Regions from separate parts of the Paenibacillus sp. alder61 genome, predicted to be linked through region 2. Evidence: riboswitches for the same ligand, from Rfam matches in the RefSeq annotation. Region 2 holds a riboswitch; each other region holds the start of a gene.

The links. Region 2 has a riboswitch for cyclic di-AMP ahead of LBW89_RS24300 (C40 family peptidase). Riboswitches for the same ligand answer to the same signal wherever they lie in the genome.
Region 1: linked by a shared signal. The riboswitch ahead of LBW89_RS17950 (TrkH family potassium uptake protein) and the one ahead of LBW89_RS24300 (C40 family peptidase) in region 2 are both predicted to bind cyclic di-AMP.
Region 3: linked by a shared signal. The riboswitch ahead of LBW89_RS26770 (3D domain-containing protein) and the one ahead of LBW89_RS24300 (C40 family peptidase) in region 2 are both predicted to bind cyclic di-AMP.

Annotation. Positions count from the first base shown of each region.
Region 1 is NZ_JAIUDG010000017.1:4,984-15,514, reverse strand. It holds gene uvrC (excinuclease ABC subunit UvrC) at 1-1,346, shown strand, start outside; gene LBW89_RS17955 (CPBP family intramembrane glutamic endopeptidase) at 1,341-3,002, opposite strand; cyclic di-AMP (ydaO/yuaA leader) riboswitch at 3,288-3,447, shown strand; gene LBW89_RS17950 (TrkH family potassium uptake protein) at 3,524-4,858, shown strand; gene LBW89_RS17945 (potassium channel family protein) at 4,872-5,534, shown strand; gene LBW89_RS17940 (cation:proton antiporter) at 5,587-6,849, shown strand; gene LBW89_RS17935 (LysR family transcriptional regulator) at 7,483-8,385, opposite strand; gene LBW89_RS17930 (succinate dehydrogenase cytochrome b558 subunit) at 8,625-9,296, shown strand; gene sdhA (succinate dehydrogenase flavoprotein subunit) at 9,338-10,531, shown strand, end outside.
Region 2 is NZ_JAIUDG010000029.1:46,654-57,184, forward strand. It holds gene LBW89_RS24275 (PAS domain S-box protein) at 1-425, opposite strand, end outside; gene LBW89_RS24280 (copper amine oxidase N-terminal domain-containing protein) at 645-1,811, shown strand; gene LBW89_RS24285 (YwhD family protein) at 1,892-2,413, opposite strand; gene LBW89_RS24290 (M1 family metallopeptidase) at 2,578-4,581, shown strand; gene LBW89_RS24295 (hypothetical protein) at 4,847-5,677, shown strand; cyclic di-AMP (ydaO/yuaA leader) riboswitch at 5,899-6,033, shown strand; gene LBW89_RS24300 (C40 family peptidase) at 6,036-6,527, shown strand; cyclic di-AMP (ydaO/yuaA leader) riboswitch at 6,767-6,904, shown strand; gene LBW89_RS24305 (C40 family peptidase) at 6,912-7,385, shown strand; gene LBW89_RS24310 (GNAT family N-acetyltransferase) at 7,744-8,247, shown strand; gene LBW89_RS24315 (c-type cytochrome) at 8,405-8,761, shown strand; gene LBW89_RS24320 (4a-hydroxytetrahydrobiopterin dehydratase) at 8,857-9,156, opposite strand; gene LBW89_RS24325 (hypothetical protein) at 9,404-9,697, opposite strand; gene motA (flagellar motor stator protein MotA) at 9,888-10,531, shown strand, end outside.
Region 3 is NZ_JAIUDG010000039.1:8,306-18,836, forward strand. It holds gene LBW89_RS26745 (tRNA1(Val) (adenine(37)-N6)-methyltransferase) at 1-256, shown strand, start outside; gene rsmI (16S rRNA (cytidine(1402)-2'-O)-methyltransferase) at 253-1,140, shown strand; gene LBW89_RS26755 (AbrB/MazE/SpoVT family DNA-binding domain-containing protein) at 1,283-1,537, opposite strand; gene LBW89_RS26760 (HD domain-containing protein) at 1,865-3,154, shown strand; gene LBW89_RS26765 (TatD family hydrolase) at 3,167-3,958, shown strand; cyclic di-AMP (ydaO/yuaA leader) riboswitch at 4,152-4,359, shown strand; gene LBW89_RS26770 (3D domain-containing protein) at 4,618-5,754, shown strand; gene rnmV (ribonuclease M5) at 5,906-6,472, shown strand; gene rsmA (16S rRNA (adenine(1518)-N(6)/adenine(1519)-N(6))-dimethyltransferase RsmA) at 6,469-7,365, shown strand; gene yabG (sporulation peptidase YabG) at 7,404-8,306, shown strand; gene veg (biofilm formation stimulator Veg) at 8,452-8,727, shown strand; gene LBW89_RS26795 (protein sspF) at 8,906-9,085, shown strand; gene ispE (4-(cytidine 5'-diphospho)-2-C-methyl-D-erythritol kinase) at 9,305-10,159, shown strand; gene purR (pur operon repressor) at 10,222-10,531, shown strand, end outside.

The sequences.
Region 1 (10,531 bases), on a different contig from region 2:
AATCGGAATATGAGAAGATGACGCAAGAGATCACTTCGTTCTTAAGCGGCGGTCATGAGGAAATCCGCAAAGACTTGGAGCGGAAAATGCATGAGGCCGCGGAGGAACTGTATTTTGAACGGGCCAAGGAATTGCGGGACCAGATTCAGAATATCGACGCCCTGATGGAAAAGCAGAAGATCACCACGGCCGACGCCAAGGACCGCGACGTATTCGGATATGCGGTGGACAAAGGCTGGATGTGCGTGCAAATTCTTTATATGCGCCAGGGGAAAATGATCGAGCGCCATGCGTCGGTGTTTCCTTTTTACGGGGAGGCGTACAGCGATTTTCTGTCCTACGTGACGCAGTATTACAGCGATAACCCGGCGCTGCCCAAAGAAATTCTGCTTCCCGACAAGGCGGAGTCCGCGGACGCCGGAGAGGAAACCGGGACGCGGAGAAGCGCCCCGGACGATGGCGAAGGCGGCGCGGAAACGCTGTTGGATGCGGCCAGCGGGGCCACCGCCCTGCAGGAATGGCTCGGCGTGAAGACGCTCGTTCCGCAGCGCGGGCTCAAGCGTCAGATGGTGACGATGGCGGAAGAGAACGCGCGCGTGGCGCTGGAAGAGAAGTTCCGCCTGATCGAGCGGGACGAGGAGCGCACCATGGGAGCGGCCATGAACCTCGGCCAGGCGGTCGGTCTAGAGCGGCTGTCGCGGATCGAGGCGTTCGATAACTCGAATATCCAGGGGACGAACCCGGTATCCGCCATGGTGGTTTTTATCGACGGGAAACCGGCCAAAAAGGAATACCGGAAATACAAAATCCGGACCGTTCAGGGTCCGGACGATTATGAAACGATGCGCGAGGTTATTCGCCGCCGGTACGAGCGCGTCCTGAAGGAAAATCTGCCCCAGCCCGACCTCATTATCGTGGACGGCGGCAGAGGGCAGATTTCCGCGGCGATCGACGTGCTGGAGAACGAGCTCGGCCTGTTTATTCCGGTGGGCGGTCTGGTTAAGGACGCCAAGCACCGGACGGCCCAGCTCATGGTGGGCGAGCCGCCCGAGCCGGTCCATCTGCCGCGCGACAGCCAGGAGTTCTATCTGCTGCAGCGGATTCAGGACGAGGTCCATCGCTTCGCGATCTCGTTCCATCGGGAGCAGCGCGGCAAATCGATGGTCGTCTCGAAGCTGGACGCCATTCCCGGCATCGGGGAGAAGCGGCGGAAAGCGCTGCTTAAGCACTTCGGTTCGCTCAAAAAAATAAAAGAGGCCTCCGTCGAAGACTTCCGGCCTCTTTCCATCGGCGACAAGCTCGCCCATCAAATCATTCAAGCCCTTCGGGATGAGGAGTCGCTATAGCGGCTCCTCTTTTATGGTTGCAGGAGCGGAAGGCCGCTCTTTGCCCGGAGGGTTGAACAGATAAACCACATAAGCCACGAGGGCCGGGAGAACAATAAAGAACAAACCGGACACCATGTTTAAAGTTCCGCCCATAAACATGACGCTGAGCGACATGAGAATGCTGTCGAAGACGACATGGGCGAACATGACGGCGATAAAACCGTATCTCAGGAAAATATAGCTGAACAGCAAGCCGATGAACAACAGCTCGATCGGCCGGGAAATCACCGGATAGATCGGATACAGCGTATGGCCGAAGGCCCAGATCAACGTGGTGATGATGCTGGCGGCAAGCGTGCTGCGGAACATTTTCTTCAGCATCGGGATGCCGAACAACCGGTAAACCGCTTCCTCGCCGATGCCGGCCACCCAAGCCAGCAGCGGGAGCAGGGCCGGATAAAGCATATTATAAGGCGACTGGGTAGCATCGGTGGTGGACCACGTATGAATCGTGCGTTCCAGGATGAAGAAGATGACCGATTGCACACCGAGCAGGATCAAGGCCCAGGCGTAGCCGTCCGCCATGGATGACAGCACATGCCGCCCGTATCCGCGCTCTTTGGCTCTTGCCCACAGATTGATCCCCTGCTTGCGCCAGAGTCCGTCGCCGCCGACGAGCGAGAAGTAGATCGACGAGGCCAGGATCAGCGTGACGAGTCCCTGAACAACGAATCCGAACATCAGGAGCGTGCCGTTAACCCCTTCCGATTCCAGATACGGCAGCATATTCAAAGCCGAGCCCATCGAAATCAGAAAATAGACGGCAGCGAGCGCGATCCCGCGTTTAAAGGAAGTAAAGGCCCGCGTAAGGGCGCTGTATACAATGGCCAGAATCCCGAGCACGAACGTGAACAAGGCATACCCCGCATAGGTCAGCCAATTGGCGATCGTTTTCTGCCGCTTCACGTAATCCGTATAGCTTTGCGGCACCTCAAAAGAGCCGACGATCTCGGCAACCTGCCCGTCTTTGTAACGGATATCCAACCGGGCTCCGGCATCGCCGATGTTGTATTCTTGAAACGTTAACCGGAGGCCGGAGGCGGTTTCCTTGACGGCAGGGGAACCTTGCTCTCCATAGCCGAGAGCTTTAAGATAGGGCTCGGCCAGCTTGATTTTCTCGTCCAGGTTGAGCGCGAGCCCTTGGCTGCTCAGCAATTCATCCGGCGGGACAAGCAAATCGGTCGCCGGGATTTTTTTGAAGCCGACCGCCTTCCCCGTCGTCATATGTACGTCGATGGTGACCCCGTCCCATCCTTCTTCTGACAGGCTGAAGTAAACGCGGAACACATCATAAGGAAATTGCTTTTCATATTTTTGGAGATAATCGTCCGTTAATTTTTCTTTGGCCAAATATCCGTATACGTCGGATTGGGTTTGATAAGTGACGACAGCGTCTGGTCCGGGAGAAAGCCCCAGTTCGTCCTCCGCAAACTTAAAGGCCGCCGCCTTGGCCTGCTCCTTGGTGAGCACTTGTGCCGATTGTTCCAACTGCAGGGTTTCGGAAGCCGTTGAGGGGAGGATTTGGAGCAGGACAAACAAGACTAATCCCAGAGCGGCAAGTCCCCACAAGGTTCCGGTCTTCATCCGGCGCTGCGGTTTTGGGTCGGAATACATGTCAAAACTCCTTTTTGATTTTTTTGAATCCGTATGACAGAACAAATCGATTGTCACTGTAAAAGATAACACAGGGGGCGGTTCTTCGCCACAGAAGCGGGGGAAAACATGAGAAACCGCAATAACGACGGCAAAGAAAAGCAAGGCTTAGATAAGACGACACCCGGAAGCCTGTTTCCTCCCTTTTGAGGGTTTATCGCATTATTTCATCCAATTATCACTTTGTAGTACGCTCGAATAAGGCTTATAATCCATTTGACGAAAATGAAATGAAAAATAATGAAACTAATATGTTGGCCGAATTTCAATTGAAAACGGGGGAACCGATCTTTAGGGGTGAATTTCGCCGGCAGCAAGCGGACCGCTTGGTGCGAAAGGCGAATAGGGCAGACCTAGCAAGCCCGAATCCGTCAGCTAACCTCGTAGGCCTTTGCTGCAGGGACCAATCAAAAGGCATTGGATTTCCAGTGCTTTTTTCTTTTTTTCATTTTTGGCCAATACACAAACGAGGTGAACCGCCTTTGCGTTCCAACTGGTTTAAGTTTTCACCGCCGCAGATTCTGGTGCTGGGCTTCGCGGCCATCATCCTGTTCGGGTCTTTTCTGCTGATGCTGCCGATTTCCAGTGTGACCGGGCAAACGCTCCCCTGGATTGATGCATTTTTTACGGCGACTTCGGCAACCTGTGTGACCGGGCTAGTGGTCGTGGACACGGGCGCTTATTTCTCCACGTTCGGACAGGTGGTCATCATGCTGCTGATTCAGGTGGGGGGGCTGGGGTTCATGACGATGGCCACATTATTCTCCTTAGTGTTCAAACGTAAAATCTCGCTGAAGGACCGGCTGCTGCTTCAGGAGGCGATGAACCAGAACACGATGGAAGGCATCGTCCGGCTAATTCGCAAAGTTCTGTTGTACTCGCTGATTATCGAGTCCGGCGCCGCCCTCGTTTTCGCGATTCGCTGGGCTTTCGATATGCCGCTCGGACGGGCGATTTATTACGGAATTTTCCATGGCGTCTCCATGTTCAACAACGCCGGGTTCGATCTGTTCGGGGAATACCGGAGCCTCACCCAGTACGTTAACGACCCGATCGTCAACTTCGTGGCGATGTTTCTGATCGTATCGGGAGGGATCGGCTTTATTGTGCTGTCGGACTTGATCGAGTTTCGAAGCCGCCGCAAATTCTCACTGCATACCAAAGTCGTGCTCTCGATGACCGGCGCTTTGATCGTGATCGGGGCTGTGGTGATATTCGTGTTCGAATTTACCAACCCGAGAACGCTCGAGCCGTTGGGGTGGGGAGGGAAGTTCTGGGCCTCCTTCTTCCAGTCGGTGACGCCGAGAACGGCGGGGGCCAATACGCTGGATATCGGCGCGCTGCGGCAGGCCACCCAGTTTTTTATCATTATTCTCATGTTTATCGGCGCGTCTCCGAGTTCGACGGGGGGCGGCATCAAGACGACGACGTTCACGATTCTTGTGGGCGCGGTGATCTCCATGATCCGCGGTCGTTCGGATCTCGTGCTGTTCCGGTATCGGCTGGCCCAAGAGCGTATTTTTAAGGCCGTGACGATCACGATGCTGGCGCTGTTTCTGGTCATCGCGGTGGCCATGGTGTTGTCTACCACGGAGGACGCGAGCTTTCTGAGCATCCTGTTTGAGACGACTTCGGCATTCAGCACGGTAGGTCTGACGATGGGCCTGACCGGAAAACTTACCGTCCTGGGTAAGATTCTCATCAGTTTTACGATGTTCGCCGGTCGGCTCGGACCGCTGACCTTGGCTTATGCACTGGGGCCGAAGAAGGGTAAAGAACTATACAGACACCCTGAAGGCAAAATGATTATCGGATAAGGGGAAAGAAAAGATGAAGACACAGCAGTTTGTCGTGATCGGATTGGGACGCTTCGGCTCCAGTCTGGCGCTGGAGCTGATGGAACTCGGGTACGAGGTATTGGGCATAGACCGGAATGAAGACGTCGTCGAAGAATGGAGCCATCTGTTGACGCATGCCGTGGTTGCCGACGCCACCGATGAGGAAGTGTTGAAATCCCTCGGCGTACGCAACTTTGACTGCGGGATCGTCGCCATTGGCAACGACATTCAGATGAGTATATTGAGCGCGATTCTTCTGAAGGATCTTGGCATCAAAACGGTCGTAGCCAAAGCAATTTCGGTATTGCACGGCCGGGCCTTGGAAAAACTGGGGGTGGACCGGGTGATTTTTCCGGAGCGCGATATGGGGATTCGCGTAGCCCATCAACTTGTGACCCCCAACCTGCTCGATTATCTCGAGCTGTCCAAGGAGTTCAGCATCGTGGAATTGAAAGTGCCCGAGTGTCTGAATGGAAAAAATGTGGGCGAGTTGAATCCGCGTGCTAAGTTCGGCTGCAGCATCGTGGCGATCCACCGGGAAAGCGGCATCATCATCGCCCCGACGGCGATGGATTATTTGGCCGCCGGCGATATTATGGTCATTATCGGTGCCAACAAGAACATCGAGGAATTCGAAGCTGTCATTAACGACTAATTCCTTTTTTATAAGGTACAGAGATTACGCATAATCTGGAGTGTGAATTGGCATGGAATCGGCGGCGACGGAAGCGATCCGGCATTTTCTTATCTTAGTCATAGTTGTAATCAGTATAGGGATGGCGGCGGGGAAGCTGGCCTCCCTGCTCAAGCTGCCCGACGTCGCCGTGTTTATCGCGGCCGGTATGCTCATGGGGCCCGGTTTCGGTTTGATTCACGAATCCAGCGGCTCGCTGATCAATCAGCTTATTTTGACGGTCGGTTCCGTGCTGATCTTGTTCGATGGCGGGAGAAATCTGAATCTGGGCGGACTGCGAAAGGTTTGGATCACTCTGACTATGCTGAGCGTACTGGGTGTGCTGATTTCCGTCCTTGTCGTCGGCCTGGGCGTTCACGTTCTGTTCGGCGTCGATTGGACCCTCGCCTTCTTGGCGGCGGCGGTCATCGCCTCCACGGATCCGGCTTCGATCATCCCCGTGTTCAAGCAGGTCAAGATCAAGGAGCGCGTGCGGGAAACGGTGGAGAGCGAGTCAGCCTTTAATGATGCGACGGGCTCGATCGTCACGTTTGCTTTGCTGGCCGCGGCCGCAGGAACCGGCACTCTGGATTTTGCCGGGATGGCCGGGGCGTTTCTAACGACCTCACTCGGCGGGATCGCCGTCGGACTGGTGGTCTCCGGTGTGCTGACTTTTTTTACGGCACATGTGAAATATGGCCTTGTCAGGGAGTACACGACGATCGTAATGATCGTCTGCGCCTTGTCCAGCTACCTTGTAGCCGACCTTTTGCATGTCAGCGGATTTATGGCTACATTTGTCGCCGGGTTGATCTGGGGGAACTCCGAACTGTTCCGCTTATCCATGAGCGATAAACAGCTGGAGGTCGGGTCATTTGCCGAAAATACGACCGTCATGATGCGTATGCTAATTTTCGTACTGCTGGGGAGTCAGGTTGATTTCGGAACGCTCGGCCATTATTTCTGGCCAAGCCTCGGGGCCGTTCTGGTGCTCATGTTTGTGGCCCGGCCGCTAACGGTGCTGCTCTGTGCCCTGCCGGATCGGGGCGTACGATGGAGTTGGCGGGAGCTGCTGTTTATGTGCTGGGTCCGCGAGACCGGCGTCATTCCGGCCGCGCTGTCCGGGATGATCGTCGGCATGGGGTTGCCGCATGCCGGAATTATATCGGCGATAACGTTCATGGCGATCGTCCTGACCATCGTCGTTCAAGCCAGCACGACCGCATGGGTGGCGCGAAAGCTGGGATTGGAGGTCCGGGAGGAAGCCGCGGCCATACCGTACTCGACTCGGGGGTAGCCGGAAGGATGCGAACCGGGCCCCGAAGGGCTAAAACAGGGGGATGAGCGTTTGCTGGGCAATTACCCGGAGCCTTTCCCGTTATATACCAATCGTATTTAGCCCACGGTGATTAAGGAGCCTAGCGTACTTCCAACACTTTCAACCCTTCCAACACTTTCAACTCCAAAAAGATGCAAATTTGCAGGTATTTCGGCCGATCCACGAGGGGACGCGCAAAAAAGATGCAAATCTGCAGGAATTTCTCGTGATTGAAGAGAGACGAGCCGATTCCGTCGAAAATTCCTGCAGAATCGCAGGTATTTTGAAATTTTGACCCCGAACAAGAAAAAAACATGCATATTTGCAGGAATTCTAGATTATCAAGGTTGTCTGACGGGGGACCAGCCCCGCAGGCTTCCTATCGGCCATGCTTGCTTTCTTCGGCTTTTCTCCCGCTCCGTTAATCTCTCGGCTTATCCACGCAAAGCCGCACATCAAGTGGTCACGCCCCACAGCGCACGCCATACAGCCTATGCCACAACCCACACGACACAACGCACGCCATACAGCGCACCCATACAGCCCACGCACACATCGCACGCCATACAGCGCACGCACACAGCGCACGCCACACAGCACTCACGCATGCGACTACAAGGCGAGGGTTTCCACGACGCTTTCTTTGATCTTCGAAATCCACTCTTGCGTTTCCATGCTTAGCTCGGATTTGTCGCCGTATACCAGGCAGGTTTCCCGCCGGGTCTGGTCCAATTCTTTCATTTGAAGCGAGACGAGCCCGTTATCCTGCAGCATCTGCTTGCGGAGATACGATTTGGGCAGCAACGCCGCGGCCTTGCAGGTAGGCAGCAGCCGGACGATCGCTTCGAACGAGTCGATTTCCATGCGGATGTCGGGGATGATCCCGTAGCGGCCGAACAAATCGTCGATCAGTTTCCGGTACCAGGTCCCCTTCGAAAAGACGATCATGGACCGTCCGTTCAGATCCTCCATGCCGGGGTGGCGGTTTTCGGCCAATTCGTGTCCCCGGGGGACGACGAGCTCCAGATGATCCTGAAACAGCGGGATGCAGCGGAGGCCCGCTTCGCTGATGGAGGAGGCGACCACGCCCAAATCGACCTTGCGGTCGCGGATGTGAGCCACAATCTCATGCGTCTTGCCGGTTACAAGCTTAAGCTCGATGTCGGGAAACTTCTCCATCAGGGCTTTGACGAGCGGCGGAAGCGTCGTTTGGATGGTCGTCAGACTCGCCCCGAGCGTAACGACGCTGCGTTCGGAAGCCTTGAAGCGGGAGACGGACCGGAGGAAATTTTGATGTCGCTGACGCTGCTCCAGGGCATAGATGTATGCCTCGTGCCCGACGCGGGTCAACTCGAGCCGTTTTCCTTTTCGCGTAAACAAGGATACGCCCCATTCTTCCTCCAGTTTGGTGATTTTTCGGGACAGGGCGGGCTGAGACAAATTCAGCAGTTTGGACGCTTTGTTCAGGCTGGATTGTTCGACGACCGTTGTGAAAACCAGCAAATCTTCCAGCATTGCCGCTTTCCTCCTCTTATGCGAAAAAGTTATAACAATTAATAAGTATATTGCAATTCCATTATAAGATAAAAAGGAGTAACATGAAAAGTGACACAAGTTGTTCACATGTTACTTTTGTAACAAGGGGAATCGGCTGCAATAACGTGTAATTTATCATATACGTCCAGCAGTCGAAGCATGACGAAATTGAATGAGAATTGAGGAACGTTGGAAACGGGAAAGGGGTATATGGACTTATGAAAGGGTTTTATTCCAGAAAACTGCACTCGCTTCTGGGTGTCATTCCGCTCGGCTTTTTTATTCTGGAACACATGCTGACGAACTTTTCCGCCGTAGAGGGCGGGCCGCAAGGGTTTAAGGATTCGGTCGCTTTCTTGAACGGCTTGCCGCTGGTGATCGTATTGGAAACCTTCGGGATTTGGCTTCCCCTTCTGTATCACGGGGTGTACGGCATGTACATCGCGTTTCAGGCGAAGCCGAACAACAAGCGGTTCCCGAATGAACGGAACCTGCGCTACCTGCTTCAGCGGGTGACGGGGGTTATCGTGTTTGTCTTCGTGATTTGGCATCTGTACGAAACCCGGGTTCAGGTGGCGCTCGGCAATGTGACACACGAGGAACTGGGCGGCGTCATGCATCATATTTTGACCACCCCGGTGTTTTTCGTACTGTATTTGATCGGCGTCATCGCCTCGGCATTCCATTTCGCGAACGGATTGTGGTCGTTCATGGTCAGCTGGGGAATTACGGTCGGACCGCGGGCACAGCGGGTCTCCTCCTATATCTGCATGGGGTTGTTCGTCATCACGGCCGTGTTGTTCACCTGGTCGATGTTTGCGTTCCGCGGGTCGGAGTTCCAGGCTGAAGGCACCGCGCTGCTGGAAACGTTCAGAATCTTGATCGGCTAAAAAAATCACGCTATACACTACGTTTAGGAGTTGAAATAGAGATGGCTAAACAAAGCATCATTATCGTCGGCGGCGGTCTGGCGGGGCTCATGGCCACGATCAAGGCGGCCGAAGCCGGAGTACAGGTTCAACTGTTCTCGCTCGTTCCGGTCAAAAGATCCCACTCCGTTTGCGCCCAAGGCGGGATTAACGGAGCCGTCAACACCAAAGGCGAAGGCGACTCCCCTTGGGAGCACTTCGACGATACGGTCTACGGGGGCGATTTTCTCGCCAACCAGCCGCCGGTCAAAGCGATGTGCGAGGCGGCCCCGGGCATCATCCACCTCATGGACCGCATGGGAGTCATGTTTAACCGGACGCCGGAGGGTCTGCTGGACTTCCGCCGTTTCGGAGGAACGAAGCATCACCGGACCGCGTTCGCGGGAGCGACGACGGGGCAGCAGCTCCTGTACGCGCTGGACGAACAGGTACGGCGCTATGAAGCCGAAGGTCTCGTGACCAAGTACGAGAACTGGGAGTTCTTGTCCGCGGTGCTGGACGACGAAGGAGCTTGCCGCGGCATTTGCGCCCAAAACCTGCGCTCCATGGAAGTCGTCACGTTCGCTTCCGACGCGGTGATTTTGGCGACGGGCGGCCCCGGGATCATTTTCGGCAAAACGACCAACTCGGTTATCAATACGGGAACGGCGGCCAGCGCCGTATACCAACAGGGCGTCCATTACGCGAACGGCGAGTTTATCCAAATTCACCCGACGGCGATTCCGGGGGACGACAAGCTCCGGCTGATGTCCGAATCCGCGCGCGGGGAAGGCGGCCGAATCTGGACGTACAAGGACGGGAAGCCTTGGTACTTCCTCGAGGAAAAATACCCGGCTTACGGCAATCTGGTGCCGCGCGATATCGCCACGCGGGAAATTTTCCACGTGTGCGTCGATATGAAGCTGGGGATCAACGGGGAGAACATGGTATATCTCGACCTTTCCCACAAAGACCCGAAGGAGCTGGACGTGAAGCTCGGCGGCATCATTGAAATCTATGAAAAATTCATGGGCGACGATCCGCGCAAAATTCCGATGAAAATTTTCCCGGCGGTCCATTATTCCATGGGCGGCATGTGGGTGGATTATAACCAGATGACCAACATTCCCGGCCTGTTTGCGGCGGGGGAATGCGAGTATCAGTACCACGGGGCGAACCGGCTCGGCGCCAACTCCCTGGTGTCCGCCATTTACGGC
Region 2 (10,531 bases):
ATGGTAGGAATCATCCGGAACTCCATCCACCGGATCTCGCCGTTGCCATGGACGATACGGTAGGAATCGACGACGGTTTCCCCCCGGCTTACCCGGTAAGCCATCGTATGGAGGCGATCCGTGTCTTCCGGATAAACAATTTGCTCCCAAGCCGATCTGCTCGTAAAGTCCTCGGGAACATAACCCGTAATTCCAATAAAGGCTCTGGAAATAAAGGAGACGCTGTCCGTCATGCTGTCGTAAGACCACGTCCCCAAATTTATGTTATTCAGCATATCTTCCATTAGGCGGGCCCTCCGCTCCGCTTGATCGAGCTTGGACGAAAGCTCTCTCAGCCGCTTGCGGTACCTCTGCGCCAATCCGAACGAGCCGATGAGAAAAATGATGCCGACCGTTACGACGATTCCCCAACTTAAACTGTTCAACCCGCTCTCTCCTTTTTCGTCGATGTCCGCTGTCTAGCGGCGGGTCTACTAACTTTTCGTGATTATTTATAATTTTTATATCGGTTTTTGCCTCGGTTTTGCTAAGACTGGCGAGGAATTATAACTATAGGAAATTATGGGCAAACCGGGGCGCAGAACAACAACTTTACCGGGCTCTTTTGCGTTTTACATAAAGTAGGTAGAAAAGGAGGTTCCTTCATGAAAAAAAAGAGAACTGCTCTATCCAAGACCGCCTTGGCGTGTCTGGTTCTTTCCCTCGGAACCGCAGGAGCCTTGCCCGGTCTGACCGCCCCGCAAAAGGCCGCCGCTGCGGCGGCGGTTTCGGCGAATCAAAAAGTCGTCTATTCCCTTAAGCACCCCGTATTTAAGCAATCCGGCCAGCTGTATGTTCCGCTGCGGGACGTCGCCGAGCTGTTCGACCTGCACCTGACGTTTAACGCACAGACCAAGGCTCTGGAGCTTACCGGGGTCAGCCAATATGCCAAGCTTCAACCCGGAAGCGCCCAAGCCGTCGGAAAGAACGCGGTTCCCGTTTCCCTGGGCGCCCCCGTTCAAGTTAGATATGGAGTGACTTACGTGCCCGCCTCCCTGTTTTCCAAGCTGTTCGGCATTCCGGTAAACGCCGCGGGACCGAAGAAAATCAGCTACACCTATTCTTCGAAATATCGGCTAACTCAGACCGGCGGTATGCTGTTCTGGTTAAATCGGCAGCAGGGCGTCCTTTATGGCGGGACGACCGGGCAGCTTCCCTCCCGGCTCGGTACCGTCCATATCGAAATCCCCGATGAATTGAACTTGAGCGCGCGTCAAGTCGATGACACCACCTATATTGTCGATGTCGATAACGCTTATGGGGAACCGCATATTTTCAGCAGCCTTCACCGCGCGGTCATCCACAGCGGCGCGATTGTCGCCCAGTCCAGCCTGTCTTACGGGGGAGGCCTCTCCCAAGTCCGTATAAAAAACGCCGATCTCTCCCATGACGGAAAAATCGTGCTCAACGAAGGCCAAACCGCGCAGCTTGTCACGCCGGACGGCAAGGTCGCCGAAACGATCGACCTGGAAAAAAGCGGCGGCCCGGACGACGAATACGGCCTGGAAGCCGTCGAGCCCGACTTTTTGCTGATCCGCCCCTTCTCCACCGGCGCTCTGCTTATCGTGGATCGCGCGACCGGTAAGGCCACGCCGCTTCACCGGAAGCTCCTGGATCAAGCCAGCAGCAAGAAAATCGAAGGCGGCGACTGGAACTCCGGCGACGGGCTGATTTACACCGGCCGGGACGGAAACCGGCTGAACTTCCAGTGGGCTCTGCCCGGCTCCGGCACGCCGCCCGAAACCAAAACATATGAACTCGGCAAATCCTAAGCGGTGATGAGTATCCCGCAAACCAAAAAAGGAGGTTGGCCCCCGTCATACCCATGACTCGGGGCCAACCTCCTTTGTTATTAGGCTTCCAACGCCGCCTTCAGCTCGTCGGGCGAGCGTTCCCACCACTCTTGATTCGTATCGATCAACAGCTGTTTCAAGGCGTTCTTTTGCTCCGCCGAAAGGCCGTCCAGAATAATGCGGCGTTTCAACGCGTAATCCATCTTGTTTACATGATCGGCGAGAATCTTCCACCCGCGGCGCGCTTCGGAATCGATCCACATTTCACAGGCCGTAAGCCCGCCGTAGAATTGGCCCTCCGGCGAACGGTCCACAGCGACCCACACGATCCAAACCTGGCGGCCGGCCGGCACATCTTCGCGGTTGGTGGAGAATTTGATTCCTTTCTCCACTTTGCTCTTGGCGTGCATCGCCCCGATATCGATATAAGCCTCATTGCCGTCGATGATCACCGGAGACATGCTGTTCAAATCGATCGAGCCCGCGCCAAAGCCCTTATGCTTGCTCTTCTCCTCATTGCTGATAATGTTCAACGCAAATATCTTTTTGCCTGTTTTCTGCGATTCCGATTTATTATCCATAATTCCCTCCCGAGTCGTCCTTTTCTTAACGCCGATGTTTATGCCAAGCGGCGGGAAGCCGCCATTTGCGCGGGTTTCATTCATTTATTTAATTTTAGCTAATAATCTCCCAAATGCAAACATATACATGCTGTAGATGCTTGTCAACGGGAGGTATCCATTGTATGACCCGACGTAGTTTATTCATCGGCATTTCCTTTCTCGCCCTGTGCCTCATCGCCGGTACCATCCGGTACACGCTGAGCCCGGAGCCTTCGCACCTTTCTTCCTTTGCGTCCAAAAAGGCCAAGCCCCTGGACTCGGCCAAAACCGGGCCCGCCCCCGCGCTCCCTCTGACCGAAAGCATACAACATCCGACGGCGGAGGTGCTCAGCGACCGGATTACGGAATATCACATCCAGGTGCATCTCGACGAAAAGAACCAAACGCTCATCGGCACCGAAACGCTAACCTGGACACATCCCGGCAAAAAATCCGTGAACGAGCTTTATCTGCATCTGTATCCCAATGCTTTCGCCTCCGGCGAATCCACTTTTATGAAGGAATCCGGCGGGAAGCTGCGCGGAGACCTCATGCCCAAAGACGGATGGGGCGGCATGGAGTTGACGGAGATCCGCACCACGGACGGTATTTCCCTGCTACACCGGCTTCAATACGTTCAGCCGGACGATGGAAATACGCATGACCGGACCTTGGCGAAAATCCGTCTGCCCGTGACGGTACGCGGAGGCGAAGACCTTACTTTAAAAATTCAATTTAAAGTGAATCTGCCAAAGGTGTTTGCCCGTATGGGCACCGCCGGCGATTTTGTCATGGCGGGCCAATGGTTTCCCAAAGTCAGCGTATATGAACCCGCCGGGACGCGCGGCCGTCAAACGGAGGGCTGGAACCTTCACCAATACCACGGCAACTCGGAATTTTACTCCGATTTCGGCATATATAGCGTAAGCATCAATGTGCCCGAAACGTATACGGTGGCCGCGACCGGATTCCAGACCAAGCCGGCGGTTCGCAAGGACGGCCGGAAGACGGTTCAATTCTATGCCGACGATGTCCACGATTTTGCCTGGTCGGCTTCTCCCCACTTCGTTTACGCCGAAGAGCCGTTTTCCTCGGCGGAGGTGCCGGGAGTCCGGATCAAGCTGTATCTCGATCCGGCTCACCAGGATCTGAAAGATCGGTATTTCTACGCGGCCAAAGTGGCCCTCTCGAATTTCAGCAAGTGGTACGGGCGCTACCCTTACTCTACGCTGTCCGTCGTCGTTCCGCCCGCACAGGGCAACGGGGCCGGCGGCATGGAATACCCGACGCTGGTCACGGCCTTTGGGGCGAACAGCGAATCCCCGGGTTACGATGAGCTGGAACGCACCGTGATTCATGAAGTGGCCCACCAGTTTTTTTACGGAATGGTGGCCAATAACGAATTTGAAGAGGCCTGGTTGGACGAAGCCTTCGCCTCCTATGCGGAGGACAAATTGATGGAGCAGGAATTCGGGATTGCGCCGAATCTGCCGCTGCAGGCCGCGCTTGTCTCCAACCCGGCCCCCTTGGCGCAAGTCTCCTGGAAGTTTGGCTCCAGCGATATTTACGCCAAAAATGTATATTCCCGGGGACAATTGATTCTGCTGGATATCGAGCGCCAGGTTGGAGCCAAAGCCATGAAGCGAATCCTTTACAATTACAGCCAAAAATTCCGGTTTAAACACCCGACCACCTCCGATTTCCAACGCATTGTCGAGCAGGTGACCGGCCGAAGCTGGAAGGCTTATTTTAACCAGTATGTATACGATGGCAAAATGGCCGATTTTTCGGTGGATCGCATAGCGGTCCAATCCATTGCCGGCAAGAACGGGGCGGCCCTGTATGAATCGAAGGTTACGCTAAGCCGCCGGGGCGGAAGCGCCCCTAAGGTTCCGCTCCTCTTCAGCTTCAAGGACGGGCACACGGTCCGCAAAGTCTGGAACGGCGAAGGTGAAACCGTTCAGATGACGCTGCGGTACAAGGCACCTCTGGACTGGGTGCAGATCGATCCCGATTATTCGCTCGTTCTTGAGAACAAACATATCAACAACTACATGAGAGCGGAGGTCGCCGAACCTACCGGAACCCGGGCTACGCTTGGGGTCGTAAAGCTGCTGGAAGCGATGCTGGGGGCCCTCGTCTGGTAAGCCGCAAAACCGAGCCTATGCTTTTTGTACGCAGCTATCCGTGATGTTACGCTCACGAAACTAGGCCTATGCTTACGAAGTAAGTTCTGTACGCAGCTATCCGTGATGTTACGCTCACAAAACTAAGCCTATGCTTACGAAGTATGTTTTGTACGATGCTATCCGTGATGTTACGCTCACAAAACTAAGCCTATGCTTACGAAGTATGTTTTGTACGATGCTATCTCCAGATGTAACGCTCACAAAACTTTTAGGAGGGAAAATAATGACCTACGTACGGAATGGATGGGGGCTTGTTCGAAGCCAATTTCCCTCTGTAATCATCCTGTTTCTGTACCAACTGCTTTGGGGATTGTTCTTCTATCGGCTGATTCACTCGGCCGTTATCGCTCTGCTGTCGCGGTATCCCGATCCCCCGCCGAATGAAATGAGCCGGGTTCTCTACATGATCGAGGGGCAAATCGAGCTTGGACGGAACCCGGCCATCCACCAGCATTTGTGGATGCTGCTAGGCCTGATTGTCTTACGTCTGCTGATGACGCCGCTGTTCCAGGCCGGTATTCTTTACGGGCTGAGACCTCCGGAGGAGCAAAGGTCCGGGCTTCCCCTCTTCCGCGGGATGAAGGAATTCTGGAAGCCAGTCACCCTCTTTTTCCTGTTAGAGTTGATTCTGCTCGCCCTGCCCGGGCTATGGGTGGTCCCCCAATTGGCGACCCTCTTGCCTTGGCTTGTCCCCGAAAGCGGGCGAATGGGGCCTCTGCTTGCGATGGTCGGGCTGCTGACGGGATGGGCCGTCTACGGCTGGGTCATTCGCCAAGTCCTGCTGTTCTCCCAACTCGGCTTCCTGTTCAAGGAGGGGATATGGAACTCTCTACTAATCAGCCTTCGACACCTGCTGCCCGGCATCGCCATATCCCTGATTCTCGGCACGGCCGGAGCCGCCCTATTTCTCATCTGCGGGGCCTTCTCTTGGATCTGGACCGGGTTGACCGCTATGATTTTGCAGCAAACCTATCCTTTTATTCGCAGTCTATTGCAAATTTGGTCGGTATCCTCTCAATATGAGCTCTGGCAAACCAAGTTACATAAAGGTTAAATTTTTTTCACTTTTGTGCAGCCCTTGCGCCACAAGGCCTCCGCGTTAATGCGGGGGCTTTTCCCTGTGTTTTCGCCTCTAAATCTTGCTAAATAGCCATTGCCAAAATATACTTGCCTTTGTTACAATAGCAACAGCACAATTCAGTAACGATTTTGTAATTATTTTTGTCACCTTGGCAGGAGAACTGTGTCGGGTGTCGAATATGTAAGTAAATCGGATGTATACTACAGCCGAATTCCCTTGACGGGGAACGGGGGAACCACTTTGGGTGAATTGATCTCGCAAGAGAGGGATCATAGGGGGCCTTCAACCGAATCCTTAAGCTAACCTCGTAGGCATTGGAAGGAGCATTTTCTTGAAGAAACAGTTGACCGCAGCAGCAGTAAGTCTTGCCATTCTTTTCTCCGTTGGCACTGGCAGCGCTTTCGCCGATTCCACATTGGACGGCGTCATCGACAAAGCCTTGGGAACGGAATATGCTTCCGGCGGCACTACAACGGCCGGCTTCGATTGTTCCGGATTTACCATGTACGTCTTTTCGAAGATCGGCATTAAACTGCCGCATCAATCCGGCGCCCAATACAAGATGGGTACGGCCGTAGAGAAGGAAAACCTGATTGCCGGCGATCTCGTATTCTTCAACACATCCGGTAAAGGCGTTTCTCATGTCGGCGTTTATGTCGGCGATGGCAAGTTTGCCCATGCTTCTTCTTCCAAAGGCGTAATTATCAGCAAATTAAGCGAGAAGTATTATGTACAACGTTATGTCGGGGCGAAACGGATTCTGAGTACCGACAAGTACGAGGAAGTTACCAGCGAACCCACAGATCACGACGATGTAGAATAATTACGACAAGCCCGCAGCGATTCACCCGAATCGAGGACTGCGGGTTTTTTCATGGTTGTTTTGCATAGCCCGCTTAGGAGAAATTACCCGCCTCTCCTTGTCATAAACGGGACGATCGGCTTAAAATAACCGGCAGCCTTAGAATGACTTGCCAAAGCAAGACAGGCTTGGTACAATAACCAAAGTAAATAGTAACAACTTTGTAAACAATGTTCGCCACGTCACAACTTTGGGTGCATCAACTAGATCAGCCGAATTCCCGGCACCCGGGAAACGGGGGAACCATTTTGGGTGAATTGATTACCGATACATAGGGATCATAGGGAACCTTCAACCGAATCCTCAAGCTAACCTCGCAGGCCTTGGAAGGAGAACTTTTACAGCATGAGAAAGACATTTGCAGCAGCAGCGACGAGTTTGGCGATTTTGTTCACCTTAGGGACGGGGAGTGTATCCGCCGCAGATACGAAATTGAACAGCGTTGTGAAGTCCGTATACGGGACGCCTTATAAATACGGGGGGGTTACCACGAACGGATTCGACTGTTCCGGATTTACCAGATACGTGTTCAAGCAAATGGGCGTCAAGCTGGCCCGCGTCTCTTCGGCCCAATACAAGCAAGGCACTCCTGTCGCCAAAAGCCAGTTGAAGCCGGGGGATCTCGTATTCTTCAATACTTTGGGCAAGAATAAAGTATCCCACGTCGGCATTTACATCGGTGACGGAAAATTCGCGCACGCTTCTTCATCCAAAGGAATCCGTACCGATCAATTAAACAGCAGTTACTATAAGTCCAAATATGTCGGGGCCAAAAGAATTCTCAGCAAAACCGGTTACTCCACGTATGCTGAATCTTGATCCCGTTGCTTAATTTGAGGCGCTCATTTCAACATTGCTGACACCGCAGTGGTTCTTGCCGGAACCGCTGCGTTTTTTTTTCGCTATATACCATATAACGAAAGTCCGTTCAAAAAGGTTTCTGAAAATGGCCTTTCCGCCAAAATTTATTTTTTTTCGTTTGCCGCTTTCTCTCCCATACCCACTCTCCAAATCTTCCCATACTCCTCATTACCCCGCTGACGGAGGACGAAACACCTAGGTTCCTCCTATCTTTACAAGCAAACCATTTCCCGTTAGAGTGATGTTAAATAGAAATTTCAAATCGATGGAGAGACACACCCGATATTCATTTCCCATTGTTTAAGGAGGCGCAAACATGGAAAAACCCGTCACCACTTTCCGGATCGTTCCCATGGAGGAAAGCCACGGCGCGGCTATCTGTACCTGGAAATACGATTCCCCATACGATATTTACAGCTGGCTCCCCTGGGAACAAATGAAAGCGCTCGACGTGGAGTTTGGGAACCCGGCCTTAAGAGCGCAGCAGTATGTCTCTTTGTTGACCCCGGATGACGAACTCGCCGGGTTTGCCCAATATTTCCCGATGGAGGGGGTTACACGGCTCGGCATCGGGATGCGGCCCGATTTATGCGGCCAGGGACTGGGTAAAAGCTTTGTGCTGACGATCGTGGAGGAAGCACAGCGGCGCAAACCGCAGGATGTCATCGACCTGGAGGTTCTGACCTGGAATACCCGGGCGATTCGGGCCTATCAAAAGGCCGGGTTCGTCATTACCGATTTGTACGAGAAAATGACTCCCGGCGGAATTTCCAAACCTTACTACTGCATGGTTTACAAAGGCGCCCCAACCTCACCTTAGCCCTTTGATAAAACGCGTCTATGATAAATAGCACATCATTTTGGGAAATATACAAAAAAGAGGAGTAATTCGTTACTTTTTTTGACACAAACGCTATGATCAATGAGCCTGTTCCGCTATAATGGAAGGGGTAACTTACATAGGAGGGACGATCGGAATGCAGAAGTGGATCATGAGCGGATTACTCGTCGTGGCTTGCGCCTTCGCAGCCGTGTTAATGTTTACATTGCCCGGCCGGGAACAGGTTGCTCAGGAAGAGAAACCGCAAATGCCTGAAATCACGTTAAATGCGGAACAAGCCGAAGCTGTTATAAAGGCGAACTGCATTAGCTGTCATGGAGATCAATTGCAAGGCGGAGCCGGTCCGAACCTGCAAAAAGTAGGTGCCGAGCTGTCTGCGGACCAATTGTTCGGGACCATCACCAAAGGTAAGGGCATGATGCCTTCCTTCAAGGATAAATTGAAGGAAGAGGAGATCGCCAACGTCGCGATGTATCTTTCCGAGAAGAAATAACGCATACAACAACACGCCCGCCGGGCCTGAGTTCAGGTTTCCGGCGGGCGCTTCTCTCTGCGGCCTCGGGTTGGCTTCGCTTCCTGCGTCCGTTTCTAGCCAGCGGAGCGGGCCTTCTCGAAGGCTTCATTATATTGCTGCGCTTCCTTGATATCCACGGCGGTGATGCCGCCTTCCTCCCAGGAGGTCAGCCGGAGCGTCACCGTTTTGTAATCGATGGTTATAAAAGGGTGATGGTTAAACGCTTCCGAAATGGCGGCAACCTCGTCCACAAAGGCGATCCCTTTCATAAAGTTGGAAAAGGTGTATTTCCGGACGATCCAGCGCCCCTCCTCCAATTCCCAACCTTCCAGCTTTTCCAAATGCGCCTCTACTTCTTGCGGTGTAAACGGCATTGTTCTTCCTCCCCGTTTCCTTAAACTTCCCTGTATGTAATCCTGCAGTTAAGGATTCGATTCATCGTTTCCGGTCCGGGTCCGGCACGAGCATCCGTTTATTGTATTCCCGAGGTCGGCTGTTCATGCGCGGACGAGCATTTCCGGATTAACCCGCTGCCTGGCTGGCAGCGTCAGCGTGTGAATTCCTTTAAGTCTTTATTTTACCATGCTCCCGGACAATATTCCAAAAAGTCGCCACCCGTTGTCAGATCAAAGCTACGGAGGTCAACTCGTCCTCTCCGATCAAGAGGTTGATTCGGTGGTTGTCCGCATCGTGGATGACCACGGCGCTGCCGACGTTAATCACAGGCTCGGTTCCCAGCGCAAAGAATAAATCTTCCGCCAAAGCCTCCTGTACCTCATAACGCTCATCGCCGGAAAGTCCTTCCCACTCCGCGGCCTCCATTTCAAAAAATTCATAGCTATCCGGAATACGCCCAACGGCTTCCGTCAAATCTGCCAAAATTTGTTCATAATCTCTACCGTGCTTTACTCCCACCGCCAAATGGCTCCCTTCCTAGAGTCTAATACAGACTGTATTCTCATTATACCGGAAAAAACACCTTAAAAAAAAAGGGAATTCTGTCGATAAAAAAGATAAACCGTTTTTCGGCCAAGGTTGTAATGTCTCCAGCAAGGATGCGGGTGACAGAAAAATGGAAACAAATATCTCAAGGACGAGGTGTGCAATGGAAATTTCAACGATTATTGGACTTATTCTCGGTTTCGTGGCGCTTATTTTAGGGATGTACCTGAAAGGTGCACCTATTGAAAGCTTGGTCTCGAACCCTGCGGCCTTTGTCATTATCCTTGTAGGAACGGCAGCAACGCTGTTTGTGGCATTTCCGCTCTCGGAGGTCAAAAAGTTCCCCGTATTGATCAAGCTTACCATGTCCAAGCCCAAGATGATCAGTAAAGCGGAATTGATCACGCTGTTTATGGAGTGGGCTACCATCACTCGCCGCGAAGGTCTTCTGGCATTGGAAGCCAAGGTAGAGGAAATAGAGGATGATTTTCTAAGAGGCGGAATGCGGATGATCATCGACGGAAACGATCAGGATTTCGTCCAGGACGTGCTGACCGAAGACATCGCAGCCACCGAAGAACGCCATAAAGCGGGAGCCCAAATCTTCTCGCAGGCGGGGATGTACGCGCCTACTCTCGGGGTACTCGGGGCGGTTGTCGGTTTGATCGCCGCTTTGTCCGATATGAGCGATATCGCGAAATTGTCCCATGCGATTTCCGGGGCTTTTATCGCAACGGTTTTCGGTATTTTCACAGGTTATGTGATGTGGCACCCGATCGCCAATAAACTGAAGCGTCTTTCAAAGAA
Region 3 (10,531 bases), on a different contig from region 2:
ATTCTTCATGGTACATAAACCCCAGCGTCTTGGGGAAATGATGACCTTACTGCGCCAATATCGGCTCGAACCGAAAATCGTTCGCTTTGTTCATCCCCGAATCGGGGCGGAAGCCAATATGGTGCTGATTGAGGCATTGCGCGACGGCAAGCCGGATGTTCGGATCCAGCCGCCGCTGATCGTTTACGACGAGTCCGGCAGCTACTGTCCGGAAATCATGAATATCTATTACGGACCAAAAGAGGGAGAAGCATGAGTCTAACTATACAGAAGAGTTTTGCGGAAGCGCAGGGTACCCCTTACGGTAAGTTATACCTGGTGGCTACGCCGATCGGCAACCTGGAGGATATGACCTACCGGGCCGTCAGAACGCTGCGGGAAGCGGACATTATTGCGGCGGAGGACACGCGGCAAACCCGCAAACTGCTGACGCATTTCGAAATTTCGCCGGGCAAGCTGCTCAGTTACCACGAGCATAATAAGGCGGCAAGCGGGCCGGAATTAATCCGTTTTATAATAGAAGGAAAAAATTTGGCCCTGGTCAGTGACGCCGGATTACCGGCGATTTCCGATCCGGGCAGCGATTTGGTGAAATTGGCGGTAGAAGCCGGAATTTCGGTAATTCCGATCCCGGGGGCCAACGCGGCGTTGTCGGCGCTGATCGTATCCGGTCTCCCTACGGAACGGTTTCAATTTATCGGTTTTCTGTCGCGGGATGCCAAAGAGCGCCACGTTCTTCTCCGTTCGCTGGAGGACGAGGCGAGCACGTTGTTATTGTATGAATCTCCCCATCGGGTGATCAAGACGCTGGAGGCTATTCTGGAGACCTGGGGGGACCGTCGGATCGTGTTGGCTCGTGAGCTGACCAAAAGATACGAAGAGATGGCACGGGGCCGTGTGAGCGATTGCTTAACGTGGCTGACGGAACATCCGCCGCTGGGGGAATACTGCCTGGTGGTGGAAGGAGCGGATCCCGCCAAGGTCAAAGAGAGGAAGGACGCTTGGTGGCAAGAATTATCGATTGAGGCGCATGTGCGCCACTATGAGGAAGAGCAGAATCTCTCCCGAAAAGAAGCGATGAAAAAAGCCGCCTCCGACCGGGGAATGTCCAAACGTGACGTCTATAAATTGTTAATATAGTGGGTTCCCTTTGGACATCAAGATAAAAAAAGCGCACAAAAAAAGGGGCCTTACAGGCCGGGTTCAAGCCTGAAGGCGCCAAGGAGATATGAAAAAGGTTAGAATTAACAGTTTTTAATAAACCTATTATATACTATATTTCTTAATTTGTCACAGGGGTAGGAAGTTCGGTCAAACATTCCTGGCAAACAATTTTGCCTTTGAAGTAAGTGACGTTCTCAGCATTGCCGCAGAAAATACAAGCGGGCTCGTATTTCTTTAGCATAATGCGCTCGCCGTCGACATAAATCTCGAGGGCGTCCTTCTCACCAATACCGAGCGTGCGGCGCAATTCGATAGGAATTACGACCCGTCCCAATTCGTCTACTTTTCTTACGATACCTGTTGATTTCATCATAACCGATGATTGCCCCTCTCGCTATAATTTAAAAGTGTCATTATTCGACAAACTTCTATCTTTTATGATAATTATAATACCAACCATTGCCAGATCAGTCAACCTATTTATGGTAGAGTTCAGTATAATTTCTAATTTTAAGCTTTTTGAGGTCATGATGCAATGGGATTCTTGGCGTTTTACCCCGTAATTTATAGATTCGACATCTTGGAAGTTACTATACCGACTTATTACGACAAATTTCGACATAAACCTACGACATCAGTCACAATCCTTCTTTATTTATCAAAAACTATTTTTTGAAATTAAGAAAGGGGACTTTATGCCATGCACCTTCAGCTTCGGGAAGAAAAAGTTTTTAAGGATCCTGTTCATAATTATATTCATGTTCAGGACGAAATGATTTGGTCGCTGATAAACACGGCGGAATTTCAAAGGCTGCGTCGGATCCGCCAATTGGGAACCTCCTATTTAACCTTCCATGGAGCCGAGCATAGCCGGTTCTCCCACTCCTTGGGCGTTTACGAGATTACACGTCGCATTATATCGCAGTTTGAGCGCGCCCATTATCCGGATTGGCCGCAGGAGGAGAAGTTGGTCGCTTTATGTGCGGCGCTGCTGCATGACCTGGGGCATGGTCCCTTCTCCCATTCCATTGAGCAGGCGTTTCAAATGCATCATGAGGACTGGACCTGCAAAATCCTGCTCGGGGATACCGAAGTAGGCGAGGTACTTAGGAGACATGCCGAGGATTTCCCCGAGAAGGTGGCCGCGGTTATCCGCAAAGATTATGAGCATCCCATCGTGGTAAACCTGGTTTCCAGCCCGCTCGATGCGGATCGCATGGATTATTTGTTGAGGGACGCCTACTTTACCGGCGTCAACTACGGAACGATCGATATGGACCGGATATTGCGGATGCTGCGTCCTTTCCAGGGCCGAATTGTCGTCAAGGAATCGGGAATGCATGCGGTGGAAGACTATTTGATGTCCAGGTATCAAATGTATTGGCAGATTTATTTTCATCCGGTGACGCGCAGTTCGGAGATTATTTTGCGGCAAATCTTTCGGCGGGCGAAGGAGCTCCATGCGGGGGGACACGAGTTCAGGTTTCTTCCGGAACCGCTACCTGGTCTGTTCAAACGGGATTTGACCGTACAGGAATACCTGCTGCTTGACGAAGCTTTGGTTCAAACCGCCTTTATGCAGTGGAGGAACGAATCGGACGAATTGTTGAGCGATTTGTGCGCCCGTTTTTTGAACCGCAAATTGTATAAATATGTAGAAGTGGAATCGCTGGACCTGGAAACGATTGACGAAATTCGCGCTGCCTTCGGGAGAATCGGGCTTCACCCGGAATATGACCTGGAAATTGATTTTCCGACCGATCTGCCTTATGATGTGTTTCGTCCGAACGGGGAATTTCGGGATAAACAGATCCTGTTGTTGGACCGGCAGGACCAGCTGAAGGAAATTTCCGAAGTGTCGGATATTGTGCGTTCCATTAGCGGTTTGCACCGGGGCAAGTATCATTTGTACTACCCTGAGAATAAATTGAGACCGGTTATGGACCGGCTGCCGCGACATATCGCGGAATATTTTGAACAGGGAACATAGGAGGGACAACTCATGGAACTATTTGATACACATACGCATATGGATGCGCCTCAATTTGACGAAGACCGTCATGAAGCGATCGAACGCGCCTTGGCGCAAGGCGTGACGCGGATGATCAACATCGGTTTTAACCGCGATACGATCCCGACGACGATGAAGTTGGCGGAGACTTATGACTTCATTTATGCGGCGGTAGGCTGGCATCCGCAGGACGCCATTACGATGAAAGAAGAGGATCTCGACTGGATTGCAAATTTATGCAAACATGAAAAGGTTGTCGCTATCGGGGAAATCGGTCTGGATTACTACTGGGATACGTCCCCGAAAGAGGTCCAGCACGAGGTATTCCGCAAGCAAATCCGGCTGGCCCGAGAGCTGGGAATGCCGATTTCCATACATAACCGGGATGCCCACGAAGACGTTGTTCGGATTCTCCGCGAGGAGCGGGCGAACGAAATCGGCGGGGTCATGCATTCCTATTCGGGCAGCTGGGAAATTGCCAAAATGTGTCTGGATTTGGGATTTCATTTGTCGTTTGGCGGACCGATTACGTTTAAAAATGCAAAGCAGCCCAAAGAAGTATTGGCGAAGACTCCGCTGGACCGATTGCTGATCGAAACGGATTCCCCATATTTGACTCCCCACCCATTTCGTGGGAAAAGAAACGAGACCGGGCATGTCCGTTTGGTCGCCGAGGCCGCTGCCGAGTTAAAGGGGATCTCGGTGGAGGAAATCGCTGAAATTACAACTCAAAATGCGCTGGAACGATTTGGTATCTCGAGTAATCGGGAGAAAAACGGGTGAAAAAAAGAGTATTTCGGAAAGATTAATGCTTTTTAACCAACTCCAGTGAGTATATTACATTTTTTTAACCAATTATTAAAATAAACGTTGTTGATTCGTCCTTTACAACATGCATCGAAACAGGATAGAATCTTTTCAGTAATCGATTTGGGGTCGTTAACTTGCCGTTGACGATTCCGTTATATGGTTCCATGAACCAGTCTCGCTGAGTCTCCGAACATGGAGAACGGGGGAACCGACTACAGTGCCGAAGGGATTTCCAACCGGACTGTAATTGATTTCTTTATCGGGTCTTTGGGGTGAATTCAAGGTCATTGCGCCGTGAGCGAATGGCGGAGAAAGGGCGGCTCTCTGCGTCCTAACCCGACAGCTAACCTCGTAAGCGTACTAAGAGAGGGCAAACTCGTGCATCCTATTACACCAAGACATTCGGAAGCCACGAAAGAGAGCCTCTTACTCTTTCTAAGGCTTCTTTTGTTTTGAATAAACGTAATAGGGTCATCATACTGTGTTAAACAGGAGGTGACTTGATGCCGGGTAGACTGGGACGGGATGCGGAATGCGGCTTTCATTAGGCATTTCGTAAAAATGAAATGTAGTCACGTCATATGTAACACGATTCGACCTAGACGGCGGGACTATGAAGGAGGACGGAAGAAATGGGCATTTTCCGCAATGAGGAATCCCATGAATCGCGCTCATCCAGCATGTCTTACGCAATGCGGTGGAAACAAGAACATCTACGTCAGATTTCGGTCGTCGGAATTTTGTCCATCGCGGTAGTTCTCATCATCCTGATTTGGTTTTACAGCCAAAGCAACAAAAAAGTATACTTGGTTGTTGACGGGCAGAGTCAGCAGATCGAAACCCGGAAATCGCTGGTCAATCAAGTGCTGGAAGAACAGTCCATCGTTTTGAAGCCGGAGGATAACGTGTCTCACTCTCTGGCCAGTTCGATTCAAGACGGGGACCGGATTGTCATCCATCGCGCCGTGCCGGTCAAGGTAAGCGTGGATGGAACGACAAAGACCCATTTCACGACACAGGATAGTGTCCGGAAAGCAATCGAGGAACTTGGCGTCACTTTGGGGCAGGAAGATAAAATTACACCGGCCTTGGACAGCAAAGTCTCGGCGAACTTGAACATCAAGGTCGTCCGCGTTACCAGACATAAAATACAGACTACGCAAAACGTTCCTTTCACCGTGGTGAAAACCTCCGACAAGAACCTGCTTAAAGGAACGACGAAGGTGATGTTCCCCGGGAGCGAAGGCGTTGTAGTCCATAACATCGAAAAAGTGTATGAAGACGGAAAGTTCGTGTCCAAACACTGGCTCGGCAAAGAGGTCAAAAAGGCCGCTTCACCGAAAGTCGTTGCCGTTGGCACGAAGAAACCGACAGCAGTCGCATCCGCCAGCATTTCCCGCAGCGCCAACGCGGTTAATATCAGCGGCCTTACGACGAAAGGCGGCGTCTCTTTTAAATATAAAAAAGTGCTCAAAAACGTGACTCTTACGGCCTATTCCGCCGAGGAGGACGGCATCGGCACGCGCACGGCTTCCGGTACCCGGGTAGCGGAGGGAAGAACGATCGCGGTCGACAAGGATGTCGTTCCTTTGGGATGGTGGGTTTATATCGAAGGGGTCGGCTTCCGCAAGGCTGAAGATACCGGCGGAGCCATCAAAGGCCACAAAATGGATGTCTATTACGATTCCTTGAAATCGGCGAAGAATTTTGGACGCAAAAAAGGCCGGACCGTTTACGTCATCGGACCGACCAAACCGGAATTGAACTAACCGGAGCGTTTACTTTGCTTGGGGAATGGGATAATATTAGGATGATGAATAAGACGCGGATAAGAAGAGGAGAAATCCTCTTCTTTTTGTTATTGTGATGATGGAAACTATAAGCGGTCTTTAAACCAAAACGAGAGAGGTAAGTGCGGGGATGATCAAGGAGGTCATTGTGGTCGAGGGCCGGGACGATACGGTCGCCGTCAAACGGGCGGTGGAGGCCGACACCATTGAGACGGGAGGGTCGGCCATTAATGAGGCGACCCTACGTAAAATTGAGCTGGCTATGGAACGCCGGGGAGTCATTATTTTCACCGACCCGGATCATGCGGGGGAGCGGATCCGCAAAATCGTGGCGAAGCGGGTACCCGGCTGCAAGCATGCTTTCCTTCGGGAGGCGGACGCGACGAAGGCCGGCGACATCGGTGTGGAGAACGCCTCGCCGGAAGCCATCCGTGAGGCGTTGGAGCGAGTCCGCACCGAAGCCCCCCCGGAAGAAGAGGCGGCTCCCGCTCGGATCGACTGGGAGGACCTGCTGGAGGCCGGGTTGATCGTTCATCCGCGGGCGGCCGAGCGCCGGCGTTTTATGGGTGAACGGCTGGGAATAGGGTATTGCAACGGGAAGCAGTTTTATAAACGGCTCGCCATCTTCCGGATCAGCCGCGAAGAGTTTGCGGGTGCGCTGGCCCAATTGGAGACGAAAGAGGCGAAGAACGAATGACGATGAGAGAAGAAGTGGCAACACCGCGCCGAACGAAGGAAATTATTCAGCGGCATGGTTTTTCATTCAAAAAAAGCTTGGGTCAAAACTTTTTGATCGATCAGAATATCCTCGGCAAAATCGTCGGCGCCGCCGAATTGGACAAGTCCAAAGGGGCGCTGGAGATCGGACCGGGGATCGGCGCTTTGACGGAGAAGCTGGCGCAGCAGGCGGGGCGGGTTGCCGCCGTCGAGATCGATCAGCGGCTTTTGCCGATTCTGGAAGAAGTCCTGGAGCCCTACCCACAGGTTCATGTGATCCATGGCGATGTGCTTAAGCTTGATCTTCATGCGTTATTTGCGAGTGAATTCAAGGCATGCGAGAAAGTCAGCGTGGTGGCCAACCTGCCGTACTACGTGACAACGCCGATTTTGATGAAGCTGCTGGAAGCCGGCCTTCCCCTGGAGAACATCGTGGTGATGATTCAAAAGGAAGTGGCCGAGCGGATGGCGGCCGGACCCGGCGGCAAGGAATACGGCAGCCTCAGCATCGCCGTGCAGTATTACAGCGAGCCGGAGCTGGTATGCATCGTGCCGCACAGCGTATTTATTCCGCAGCCGAATGTGGAATCGGCGGTGATCCGGCTGAAGGTCCGCAGCGCGCCGCCGGTGGCCGTGGCGGAAGAGGCTTTCTTCTTTGAGGTGGTTCAGGCCGCATTTGCGCAGCGCCGCAAGACGATCTCCAACAACCTCAAGAGCCGCTTCTTCCCGGGCGAGGGACGAGAGCGCCTGGAGTCTTTGCTGGCGGAGGCGGGCATCGAGCCGTCGCGCCGGGCCGAAACGCTCAGCCTGGAGGAGTTCGCGAAGCTGAGCAATACCCTGCATGCGGCGGGAATCGGCGGTTCAAAGCTGTAACCAATCCCTCTTTTCGCCCATACGATGGGGTAGAGGTGATGAAGTTGACGAATTTGGGAGACTTGGTCGTCCGCAAATCGTACGGTGGAGATATTACGTTCCGCGTCGAGCGTTTTGTGAGGGAGCAGGCCATTATCAAGGGAACAGAGTTTCGTCTGCTAGCCGACGCGCCGATATCGGATTTGGTGGTCGTGAACGCGGATATGCCGGGAGAAAAAACGAAGCGTGCCCGGATCAAGGCAACCGAATCTCTGCAGCGGCTGCAAAAGGATCGGCTGGACCTGACCGAGCGCAATCGATCGTCTTTGGGCCGCGATTTTATTCCGCAGGGGGAGCCGTCTTTTTTTGAGGTACCCGGAAAGGTCCTGCATTTGGACGGGGATGAGAGGTACCTGAAAAAGAGCCTGAGCCTGTACGAAAAGCTCCGTGTACCGGCCCACGGCTATTACGTCACGGAATCGGCGATGGCCGGGGCGCTGTACCGCCTGCTGCCGAACATCCAGCCCGATATTTTGGTGGTGACCGGACATGATGGGGTATTGAAGAACCGCCCGACGGCGGACTTGTATAACTTGTCCAGTTACAAGAACTCCAAGCATTTCGTCGAGGCGATCGCGGCGGCCCGCCAGTATGAGCGTAATTTCGATGCGCTGACCATTGTGGCGGGCGCCTGCCAATCCCATTTTGAGGCGCTGCTGCAGGCGGGGGCGAATTTTGCCAGCTCGCCTTCCCGGGTATTGATACACGCCCTGGACCCCGTGTATATTGCGGCTAAAGCCGCATTGACCTCGATCCGCGACACGATCCATATTACGGATGTGCTGACGCATACGATCAGCGGAACCCAGGGAGTCGGGGGCATCGAAACCCGGGGCAGCTACCGGATCGGGTTGCCGAAACTCAAGGATTTATCCGCGTTAAAGGTCATTCCCTCGATGTAAAATCGTGGGATTCAAGGGGTTGCGGACTGCCTCGAAAAAAAATCGTTGACAACGCTTTTTTACTGCTGATATAATTATTTATTTCGATTTGACAAGTGACTCCTTTTCGTGTATAATCAATACAGAAGGAAGGTGGTCACAGGCAATGGCTAAAAATGCGCTGTCAGAAATCAAACACAGTCTCGAAGCTCACGTAGGGCAGAGAATTACGCTGCGGGCAAACGGAGGTCGCCGAAAGACCGTCGAACGCACCGGCGTATTGGAGGAAACCTATCCTTCGGTCTTTATCGTGAAGCTGGATGAAGAACAACAGACTTTTAAGCGTGTGTCTTACAGTTATGCCGATATACTTACCGAATCCGTTGAAGTCATGGTTTGTGACGATAACAATGAAATGCGGCTGTCGTATATTAAACCGTGAACATCATGATGATTGCAGCAAACGGCCTTGGCGTCCGAAGGGATGCGGGGCCGGTTTTTGTTTTTGCCCGCAAGGAGAGACCGTGCACCCAGCGCGGACACGCGGGTGAATGAAAGCGAAGCCCGGTACGCATACTACGAGTGTTCTTGATCCATGACTTTCTAAGGAGGAATGGCCCATGTCGCGCAGAAGACGCAGCATCATGTCCGAGGATTTGAAAGTCGAGTTGGCGAAGGATCTCGGGTTCTATGATACCGTCCGCAAGGAAGGCTGGGGCGGAATCCGGGCCAAGGACGCCGGAAACATGGTGAAGAGAGCCATCGAGCTTGCGGAGCGGGCCGCTGCCAAGCAGCCCTAATTCGGCCGCGCCTAACAGGTCTCCCCTTGGGAGGCCTGTTGTTTTTATCGGGGGATCAAGTAAGATGGAGGGAAGCCGGAGTTTGAAGTTATCGCATCTGTCTCCCGTGCATAGACGAAGAACCGAGTTTTTCTTATAATATGTAAGTCCGATGGGACGCGTTGAAAGCGGATTCCATTAGCGATACAATGAATGGATTATCGAAGGTGGGTGAGCGTCTTGAAAATTTATGAGAAAGCTCCGGCAAAAATAAATCTGATGCTTGATGTTTTACATAAAAGACCGGATGGCTATCATGAAGTGGAAATGATCATGACGATGGTGGATCTGGCCGACCGGCTGGAAATGAGCGCTCTCCCGCGGGATACGATTATTATCTCGAGTCAGGCCGGTTATATTCCGCTCGATGAGAAGAACCTGGCTTTTCAGGCCGCCAAGCTGATTAAAGAGCGTTATGACGTCCGAAGCGGCGTATATATACATTTGGATAAGAAGATTCCGGTAGCGGCCGGGCTGGCCGGGGGCAGCAGCGATGCGGCCGCGACCCTTCGGGGATTGAACCGGCTGTGGGAACTGGGCATTCCGGATGAGGAATTGATGGAACTCGGGGCGGAGCTGGGATCGGATGTCCCGTTTTGCGTCACGGGGGGAACGGCCTTGGCGACGGGACGCGGCGAGAAATTGACCCCGCTGGCCAATCCTCCTCAATGTTGGGTCGTTCTGGCCAAGCTGCCGATCAATGTGTCCACGGCGGAAATCTACGGGCGGCTGAGAAGCGATCAAATTCACGTTCATCCTTCCGCCGGCCGGATGCGGGATGCGATCGAGCGGGGGTCTTTTGCCGGTGTCTGCGGCGAGCTGGGCAATGTGCTTGAGGAGGTGACGCTCCGGCTCTACCCGGAGGTGGCCCATTTAAAAGACACGATGATCCGCCTGGGGGCCGATGGGGTGTTGATGTCCGGCAGCGGGCCGACGGTATTCGGGCTCGTATCCAAGGAATCCAAGGTGCCGAGAATCTATAACGGCCTGCGCGGTTTTTGCAAAGAAGTATACGCCGTACGATTATTAACTTGAATAGAACCGTACAAAGATGATATATTTTCTATAAAATATTCGGATTTAGCGAGGGGTCCTTCGTGAAAAAATTAAAAAGAAGCGCTCGATTGGTGGAGATGACGCAGTATCTGTTAACCCGTCCGCATCAGCTGATTCCGCTTACGACGTTCGCGCAGCGGTATGGAGCCGCCAAATCCTCGATCAGCGAAGACTTGGCGATCATTAAAGAAGTATTCGAGGATGAAGGGAACGGAGAGCTTCAAACCTTGGCAGGCGCGGCCGGCGGCGTGAAATATATTCCGAAGATGGGACGGGAGCAGGCGCTTCAATTCATCAATCAGCTGTGCGAGAAGCTGTCGGAGCCCGACCGGATTTTACCCGGCGGATATT